DNA from 2 places in the Rhizobium sp. LARHSG275 genome. Region 2 is predicted to be linked to the other one. Evidence: riboswitches for the same ligand, from Rfam matches in the RefSeq annotation. Region 2 holds a riboswitch; the other holds the start of a gene.
The links. Region 2 has a riboswitch for cobalamin ahead of nrdH (glutaredoxin-like protein NrdH). Riboswitches for the same ligand answer to the same signal wherever they lie in the genome.
Positions count from the first base shown of each region.

Region 1: linked by a shared signal. The riboswitch ahead of bluB (5,6-dimethylbenzimidazole synthase) and the one ahead of nrdH (glutaredoxin-like protein NrdH) in region 2 are both predicted to bind cobalamin.

Region 1 covers NZ_JBIXJN010000007.1:8,401-12,595, forward strand. Annotated here, with positions in the region: gene ACIPSK_RS10455 (DUF2865 domain-containing protein) at 1-829, shown strand, start outside; gene bluB (5,6-dimethylbenzimidazole synthase) at 903-1,592, opposite strand; cobalamin riboswitch at 1,635-1,821, opposite strand; gene ACIPSK_RS10465 (methyl-accepting chemotaxis protein) at 2,220-4,094, shown strand; gene ACIPSK_RS10470 (hypothetical protein) at 4,155-4,195, shown strand, end outside.
Region 2 covers NZ_JBIXJN010000039.1:6,896-11,090, forward strand. Annotated here, with positions in the region: gene nrdE (class 1b ribonucleoside-diphosphate reductase subunit alpha) at 1-1,707, opposite strand, end outside; gene nrdI (class Ib ribonucleoside-diphosphate reductase assembly flavoprotein NrdI) at 1,686-2,090, opposite strand; gene nrdH (glutaredoxin-like protein NrdH) at 2,103-2,324, opposite strand; cobalamin riboswitch at 2,602-2,827, opposite strand; gene ACIPSK_RS31945 (heavy metal translocating P-type ATPase) at 3,068-4,195, opposite strand, start outside.

The sequences.
Region 1 (4,195 bases), on a different contig from region 2:
TTGCGCCGAGCTCTCGCAGTCCGAAGCCCGCATGATCGACAACATCCGCTATCTCCAGGACCGCCGTGAGGAGCTGCGCAACCAGACCGACGGCAATGACGACGCGCGCCGCGAGCTGACCGCCGCTCTCGACCGCAATGGCTGCAACAGCGAAAACGTCTATGCCCCGAGCGATCGCAGCGCCGACGAACCGGCTCCAAGCGTCGAGGAACAGGCGATGCGCACCGATACCTTCATTCCGCTCGGCGGTGGTGACGAGGTCGATCCGCGTTACGGCGTGCCGCGGGCCGAGATGCTATCTCCGGTCAGCACCATGTGCGTGCGCAGTTGCGACGGCGGCTTCTTCCCGATCAGCTCGAACGCCACATCGGTCGATTTCGGCCGCGACGCCCAGACCTGCGCCAAGATGTGCCCGGGCATCGAGACCGAACTGTTCTATCGTGACGTGACGAGCACCGAAGCCTCGAACATGATCTCGGTCGCAACGGGCACGCCCTACAGCGCCATGAAAAATGCCTTTGCCTACAAGAACCGCACGCCCGGGGAAAAGTCCTCCTGCGCCTGCAATCTCACCGCCTATTATGAGGAGATGCGCGGCAAGCAGGTGGTGAGCGAACCGCCGCAGCAGAGCTCCATCACCACCATCCGCACCAATCCCCCGGCGAAGGATGCCGCAGCTGCGCCGCAATCATCCGTTCCCGAGCGCCCCTACGATCCGACGCAGAACCGCGTCCGTCAGGTCGGCCCGCAGTTTCTGGCCGGCGATCAGGGCTCGATCGACCTCACCAATCCGGCAACGCCGGGCCCGCAACCACAACAACAGCAGTGATATCAATCAAGCCACCCAAACCGCGCGGCGGTTTTGGGACTACGACATGCATCTTCGATGCGACGCACTTTATTTAGGGCTCGCTTCGTCCCCATCCATCATGAAAGACGAGTTCCTCGAGCGGCAGCCGCTGCCGCCAGCCTTTGACGGAGAGTTCCGGCTCGTCATAGAGCCGATCGACGAAACCGGCACAGAGCCAGGCGACCACCTCGATATGCTCGGGTATGCCGAGAATGCTCTTCAGGTCGCCTTCATGAAAGATGCTGACCCAGCCGACGCCGACCCCTTCCGCCCGCGCGGCAAGCCAGAGGTTCTGGATGGCGCAGACTGTGGAATAGCTATCCATCCTCGGATTGTGCGTACGCCCCAGCACCACGCTGCCGCCGCGGGTGGGATCGCAGGTCACGCAGATCCCGAGCGGCGCCTCCGTAATGCCTTCGAGCTTAAGCGAACGATATGCCTGCCGCCGTTCGCCTTCGAACATCAGCGCCGCCTCCTCGTTGGCGCTGGCAAAGGCATCCCGGACGCGCGCCCGCACAGTCGGGCTTTTCACCAGAATGAAATTCCACGGCTGCATGAAACCAACCGACGGCGCGTGATGGGCGGCCGTCAACAGACGCTCCACGACATCGTCTGGCAAGGGATCGGGCAGGAACTGGCTGCGAACGTCGCGCCGCGTCATGATCGCATGATAGACGGCCTCGCGTTCGGCCAAGGAAAAACCGGACGCCGCCGAAAGGGCATCCTCATCAAAGGGTCGCATCGTCAAATCCCCAACAACGCAACCGCCCCGCCGTCCGCGCGGATCGGTCTATCTAGCCAGGCCGGTCTTCTGACTGGGCGTCATCCGTCTGCCGCAGCCTTCCCGGCAAGAAGCCAGTGGCGTGATAAGCGGCAAACGTCGGCCTTACAGCGTTGGGCACGTTCCGGCTTTGCACCGGATTCCCGATTCTCCCGCCTTACCGGCGGGCACCTGACGGCGCATCTATTTCAGGAAAGCGCGGCGGCGGCAAGGCGGCCCGCACGCCGCCGACACGCTGCATTGGCCTTCGGCGATGTCGATGACGCCGACAGCAGCCAGGCAACCGCGATCAATGCCGTTGCCCAGCGTATCTCCATTCCTCCACCGTCCAGCGCGATACGGCAGTACCCGCCGGTTGGCTGGGCTTGGCGCCGGCAGGCGCCAGGGTGAAACGACCCGCATGTACCCAGCACCCCATTCTACTTTATGATTTATTCACACATCAAATACACACTGCGTTTGCGCGTTTTGGGTTGCTATCAGGACATGGGCATGAGGGCTCGTGATGTGACCGTCGGCGTCGATGCCCGTATTGATACGCCAGTCGGGAACATGTCCGACTGAGCCGCAATTCTAGGCCGCCGCGGAATGTTCCAATTTTTGAAAACGATGCCTCTGACCGCCAAGCTGGCGGCGATTATCGTTGCCGTGAACCTCTGCGGCATTTCCGCTTTCGCCACCTATACCTGGATGTACGAAACCCGGGCCTTGATCGATGGCGCCAAGGCGAACTGGTCCAAGGATGCCGAGCAATTTGCATCTCTGGCGGCGGGCGGCGTCAAATGGGGGAAGGCGAACGCCGTTCGAGAGGCTTATTCGCTCTATCGCGACGACCCCTCGCTCGATCTCGTGCAGTTTGCCGCATTCAACGCCGAACCTGCCGCCGTCGATACTTGGGCGCGCGATGGCGTCGATGGTTTGCCGGCACCAGCCGATCTGGCAAAGAGCCTCAGCGCGAAACCGGAAAAGACGACCATCGATGACGGTAGAATATCTGCCGGCGTCGTGACGATCATCGCGCCGCTCCCGCTGGATAAGTCGGGCAAGGCCACCGGTTACGTCGTCACGAACTGGTCCGTCGAAAAAATCGCTTCCGAAGTCAGGCAGAAAGTTCTCATTTCGCTGCTTACGCAGTCCGCGATCACCGCCATGGCCGTCGTTGCTTTCCTTCTCGCCATGCGCAGCCTCGTCGGTCGGCCCATCAGGGTGATCAGCGAACGAATCAGCGCGTTGCAGAAAGGCGATCTGGTCTCTCCCGTCACCTACAGGGAAAATGGCGACGAGATCGGCTTTCTGGCGCGCGCATTGGAAGTTTTCCGTCACGAGGCGATTGCGAAGGTCGAGAGAGAGCAGGCCGCGGCCGAGCAGAGCGCTTCGCTCGACGCCGAACGGGCGCGCAACGCATTGTTGACGGAAGATGCCAGCAATACCCAGCGGCTGGTCATGAACGCTCTCGCAAATGCATTGGAAGGGCTCGCCGCCGGTGATTTCTCGATACATCTGGCCGATGTCGGTCCAGAATTCGATAAATTGCGGCAGGATTTCAACAACATGGTCGATGCGGTCGCGGCCGCTCTGACAGAGATCAAGACCGCTTCCGTGGCGGTTGAAACCGGCTCCAGCGAGCTGGCGAACTCCGCGGATCAACTCGCCAGGCGGACCGAGCAACAGGCAGCAGCATTGGAACAGACCGCTGCGGCACTGGATGAGGTGACCACCACGGTCAGAACATCGTCGCAACGGGCTGAAAATGCCGGGCAGTTGGTCGAGGAGACAAAGCGGAGCGCTCATGTCTCGGCGACGGTGGTGCGCGATGCAATCGGCGCGATGGACCGGATTCAAACCTCATCGAGCCAGATCGGCCGCATTATCGGCGTCATCGACGAAATCGCCTTCCAGACGAACCTGCTGGCGCTGAACGCCGGTGTCGAGGCGGCGCGCGCCGGCGAGGCCGGCAAGGGTTTTGCGGTCGTCGCGCAGGAAGTGCGTGAACTCGCTCAGCGGTCGGCAAATGCCGCAAAGGAAATCAAGAACCTGATCAACGTATCCGGCCAGGAAGTTGCCGCGGGCGTCGGGCTGGTGAACGAAACCGGTGACGCCCTGCTGAAGATCGAGGAGCAGATCAACCGCATCAGCGATAGCATCGCTTCCATCGTCCAATCCTATCGCGAACAGGCGACGGGCTTGCAGGAAATCAACAGCGCAATCAACCAGATGGATCAGACGACACAGCAGAACGCGGCAATGGTCGAGGAAACCAACGCGGCTTGCCACGAACTGCTGTCGCAAGGACGCCTGCTGCAGGACTCGGCCGGCAGGTTCGTGGTCGGTGGGTCTACCGCCAGCCAGCCCAAACCCGTTCAAGCCGCCCGCCAAGCTCGTCCCGAGCCCAGAGCCTTCACGCAGCGTCATGCAGGCAATGCCGCCGTTGCCGCTGCTCCCGGTGCCTGGGAGGAGTTCTGACGTCGTCTGCATCCGATAAGCCTTAGATCTCAGCAACCTATAACCAGGAAGGAAACGCCTATGAAGAAAATCGTGCCCGCATTTCTTTTGGCCTGCACCGC
Region 2 (4,195 bases):
CACCGTCTCCGTCGCCGGCTCCCAGAGCCGGTCGGTATATTTGTCGAAATATTCGCCGGAGGCATATTTCGAGTTTTCGAAGCCCTTGAAGCTCGTGCCGCGTTCGACCGCCAAAAGGTTCGAGGCGCGGACTGCGTGGTAGGTCACCGTATAGAAATAGATATTGGTGAAATCGATGCCTTCGTCGGAGCCGTAGAAGATGCGTTCGCGAGCGAGGTAACCGTGCAGGTTCATCTGACCGAGGCCGATCGCATGGCTCTCGTCATTGCCCTTCTCGATCGAAGGAACCGAAGAGATGTGGCTCATGTCGGAAACGGCCGTCAGCGCCCGGATCGAGGTTTCGATCGTCTTGCCGAAATCGGCGGAATCCATTGCCGCGGCAATATTCAGCGAGCCGAGATTGCAGGAAATATCCTTGCCGAGATGTTTGTAGGAGAGGTCGTCATGATATTCGCTAGCCTCGCTCACCTGCAGGATCTCCGAGCAGAGATTGCTCATAGAGATGCGCCCGGCGATCGGGTTCGTCCGGTTCACTGTGTCCTCGAACATGATGTAGGGATAGCCGCTCTCGAACTGAATTTCGGCAAGCACCTGGAAGAATTCGCGCGCCTTGATCTTCTTCTTGGAGATGCGGGCGTCGTCCGCCATCTCGCGGTACTTTTCCGTCACCGAAATCTCGGTGAACGGCACGCCATAGACGCGCTCCACGTCATACGGCGAGAACAGGTACATGTCTTCGTTGTTCCTCGCCAGTTCGAAGGTGATGTCGGGCACGACGACGCCGAGCGACAGCGTCTTGATGCGGATCTTCTCGTCGGCATTTTCGCGCTTGGTATCGAGGAAGCGCATGATATCGGGGTGGTGGGCGTTCAGATAGACGGCCCCCGCCCCCTGCCGCGCGCCGAGCTGGTTGGCATAGGAGAAACTGTCTTCGAGCAGCTTCATCACCGGGATGATGCCCGACGACTGGTTCTCGATATGTTTGATCGGCGCGCCGGCCTCGCGGATGTTCGTCAATGACAGCGCCACGCCGCCGCCACGCTTCGACAATTGCAGCGCCGAATTGATCGACCGGCCGATCGATTCCATATTGTCCTCGACGCGCAGCAGGAAGCAGGAAACCAGTTCGCCGCGCTGCTTCTTGCCGGCATTGAGGAAGGTCGGCGTCGCCGGCTGGAAGCGGCCGGAAATGATCTCCTCGACCATGTCGCGGGCAAGCCCCTCGTCGCCGCGCGCGAGCGCCAGCGCCACCATGCAGATGCGGTCTTCATAGCGCTCGAGATAACGCTTTCCGTCGAAGGTCTTCAGCGTATAGCTGGTGTAGTATTTGAAGGCGCCGAGGAAGGTCGGGAAACGGAACTTCTTGGCATAGGCCTGGTCGAACAGATCGCGCACGAAATTGAAGGAATACTGGTCGAGAACCTCCTGCTCGTAATAACCCTCGGTGACGAGGTAATCGAGCTTTTCCCGGAGGTTGTGAAAGAACACCGTGTTCTGGTTCACATGCTGCAGGAAATACTGCTTGGCAGCCAAACGATCCTTGTCGAGCTGGATCCGTCCCTCATCGTCATAGAGGTTCAGCATCGCGTTCAGCGCGTGATAGTCGAGCGTTTCCGCCGCTTTCAAAGGGCGTTCGCCGGCGGGATGAGCAAAAGTGTTATGCGGTTTTGCGCCCGCATCCCGCGTCAGAGTTGTTCCCGTGTCCAAAACCGTTCCATTCCGTGTTTGACGTTGGCGACATCCGCTTCCGTGCCCAGCAGCTCGAACCTGTAGAGGTAAGGCACCTGGCATTTCTGCGAGACCACGTCGCCGGCGAGCCCGTATGTCTCGCCGAAATTGCTGTTGCCCGCGGCAATCACGCCGCGGATGTGTCCTCGGTTTTCCGCATCGTTGAGGAAACGGATCACCTGCTTGGGAACGGCACCCTTGCCGCCGTCGCCGCTATAGGTCGGCACAACAAGCACGAAGGGTTCGCGGATATGGAACGCGTCAGCTGCGCCTGCCGGAATGCGCGTTGCGCGCAGTCCGAGCTTGGCGACGAACCGATGGGTGTTCTCGGATCGGCTGGAATAATAGACGATCAGCCCCATCGCTTTTCTCGATCAGGAGAGTGCGCTGATCATGTCGGGGCGGAAGCCCGCCCAATGCTGCTCGCCGGCGATGACGACAGGCGCCTGCATGTAGCCGAGGCTGCGGACGCGATCGAGCGCTTCGGCATCCTCAGAGATATCGACGATGTCATAATCGACACCCAGGCGGTCGAGGGCACGGTAGGTGGCGGTGCACTGGACGCAGGCAGGCTTGCTGTAGACGGTAATGGTCATGATATTCCTCGTGACGCGATTGGGACGCAGGACATCGATCGGAAATCTGCCGATATCCGTCGAAAAATCTCTGGTGATTTGAGCTATGCGGCCGTTTAGCCGCTGGGCGTGCTCCGCCCTCTACCTCGAGCGGGTGGCGGCCTGAACTGAGATACTGACATGACTTCACCCCGAAGTGGCTCAATGCGAAGGTTTCGGGGGCGGAGGCTCAGGCCTGCGAAACGTGATGCGGAGATTCCCCGCAGCCATGTAACGCGACCTTCCGGACACCCCGCCCGTGGACGTTTCGTTCGAGGCAGGTCTCCTGGCTCACGGGTCAAAGCACCCTGCCCCAGCCTTCCCGGAGCATCATGCTCCAGTGACCTGAAATCGGACAGTTGCTCGCCGCTTACAGTTGCGGGGGCAGCTCCGGCATTGCCGCGCCATGATGGCGAGGCGCACCGTATTCCCGTCTTAGCCGCCGATCCTCACGAATCGATGGAACCTCGAACACTAGATATAGTACGCCAATCCAAATTCGCGTCAACGGATGGTTTGTGCATTGCGTTACGACAGGTTTGAAATCGCTACGTTCCTGTGAAGAAGATGGATAACGAAAGCTTAAAGAAAGCAAGCTGTGGAGAAAGCCCTCACGATGAGAGCCGACCTATGGCCGGTCCCGCGATTTTCGATTCGAGACCTGGCTCGAATCGTCGATGGGACATCCCGCCGGTGACGAGCGCCGGAGGAGGAAGTCAGGAATGTTATATTTTTATCCGAAGCAGCCGCAGCGCGTTGATCGTCACCAGCACGGTGGCGCCGGTATCGGCGAGGATCGCCGGCCAGAGCCCGGTGATACCGGCGATCGTCGTCACCAGGAACACCGCCTTCAGCGCGAGTGCGATGGTGATATTCTGCAGGATGTTGCGCATCGTGCGTTTGGAAAGTTCGATCATCCGCGCCACGTCGCCGACGCGTCCGTGCAGCACGGCGGCATCCGCCGTCTCGAGCGCCACATCGGTGCCGCCGCCCATAGCAATGCCGATATCGGCAGCAGCCAGCGCCGGAGCATCGTTGATGCCGTCGCCGACCTTGGCGACGATGAAGCCCTGGTGCTTCAATTCGCCGACGACCCGCTGCTTGTCCTCAGGCATCATCTCGCCGCGCCAGTCGATGCCGAGCATGCCGGCAACGGCTGCCGCGGTCCGTTTGTTGTCGCCCGTCAACATCATCGCCTTGACGCCTGCTGATTTGAGGGCAGCGAGCCCGGCCTCGGCATCCTCGCGCGGCTCGTCGCGCATGGCGATCAAACCCGCCGCAACACCGTTGACGAGCAGCACCGACACGCTCTTGCCCTCGTCGTTCAGCGCCGCGATGCGTGCATCCTGTTCAGCACTGAGCGCCCCGCGCTCACAGGCGGCGGGCGGCGACAGCAGGTCCAGCGTCTCGCCGCCGACTTTGCCGCTGACGCCCTTGCCCGGCAGCGCTTCCAGCTCGAAGGCCGGCGGCACGGGAACGCCGTCTGACTTGGCGCGGTTGAGAATCGCCAGCGCCAGCGGATGGCTGGAACCCTGCTCCAGCACCGCCGCGCGCGACAGCACCTGCGCCTCGCTCAATCCGAAGGAGATGATATCGGTGACCTGAGGCCTGCCATCCGTCAGCGTGCCTGTCTTATCGAAGGCGACCATCGTCACCTTGCCGAGCGTTTCCAGCACCGCGCCGCCCTTCATCAACAGCCCGCGCCGCGCACCTGATGAAAGCGAGGCGGCAATTGCCGCCGGCGTCGAAATGACGAGTGCGCAGGGGCAGCCGATCAAGAGGATCGCAAGGCCCTTATAGACCCATTCGCCCCACGGGCCGGCAAACAGCAGCGGCGGAACGACCGCGACCAG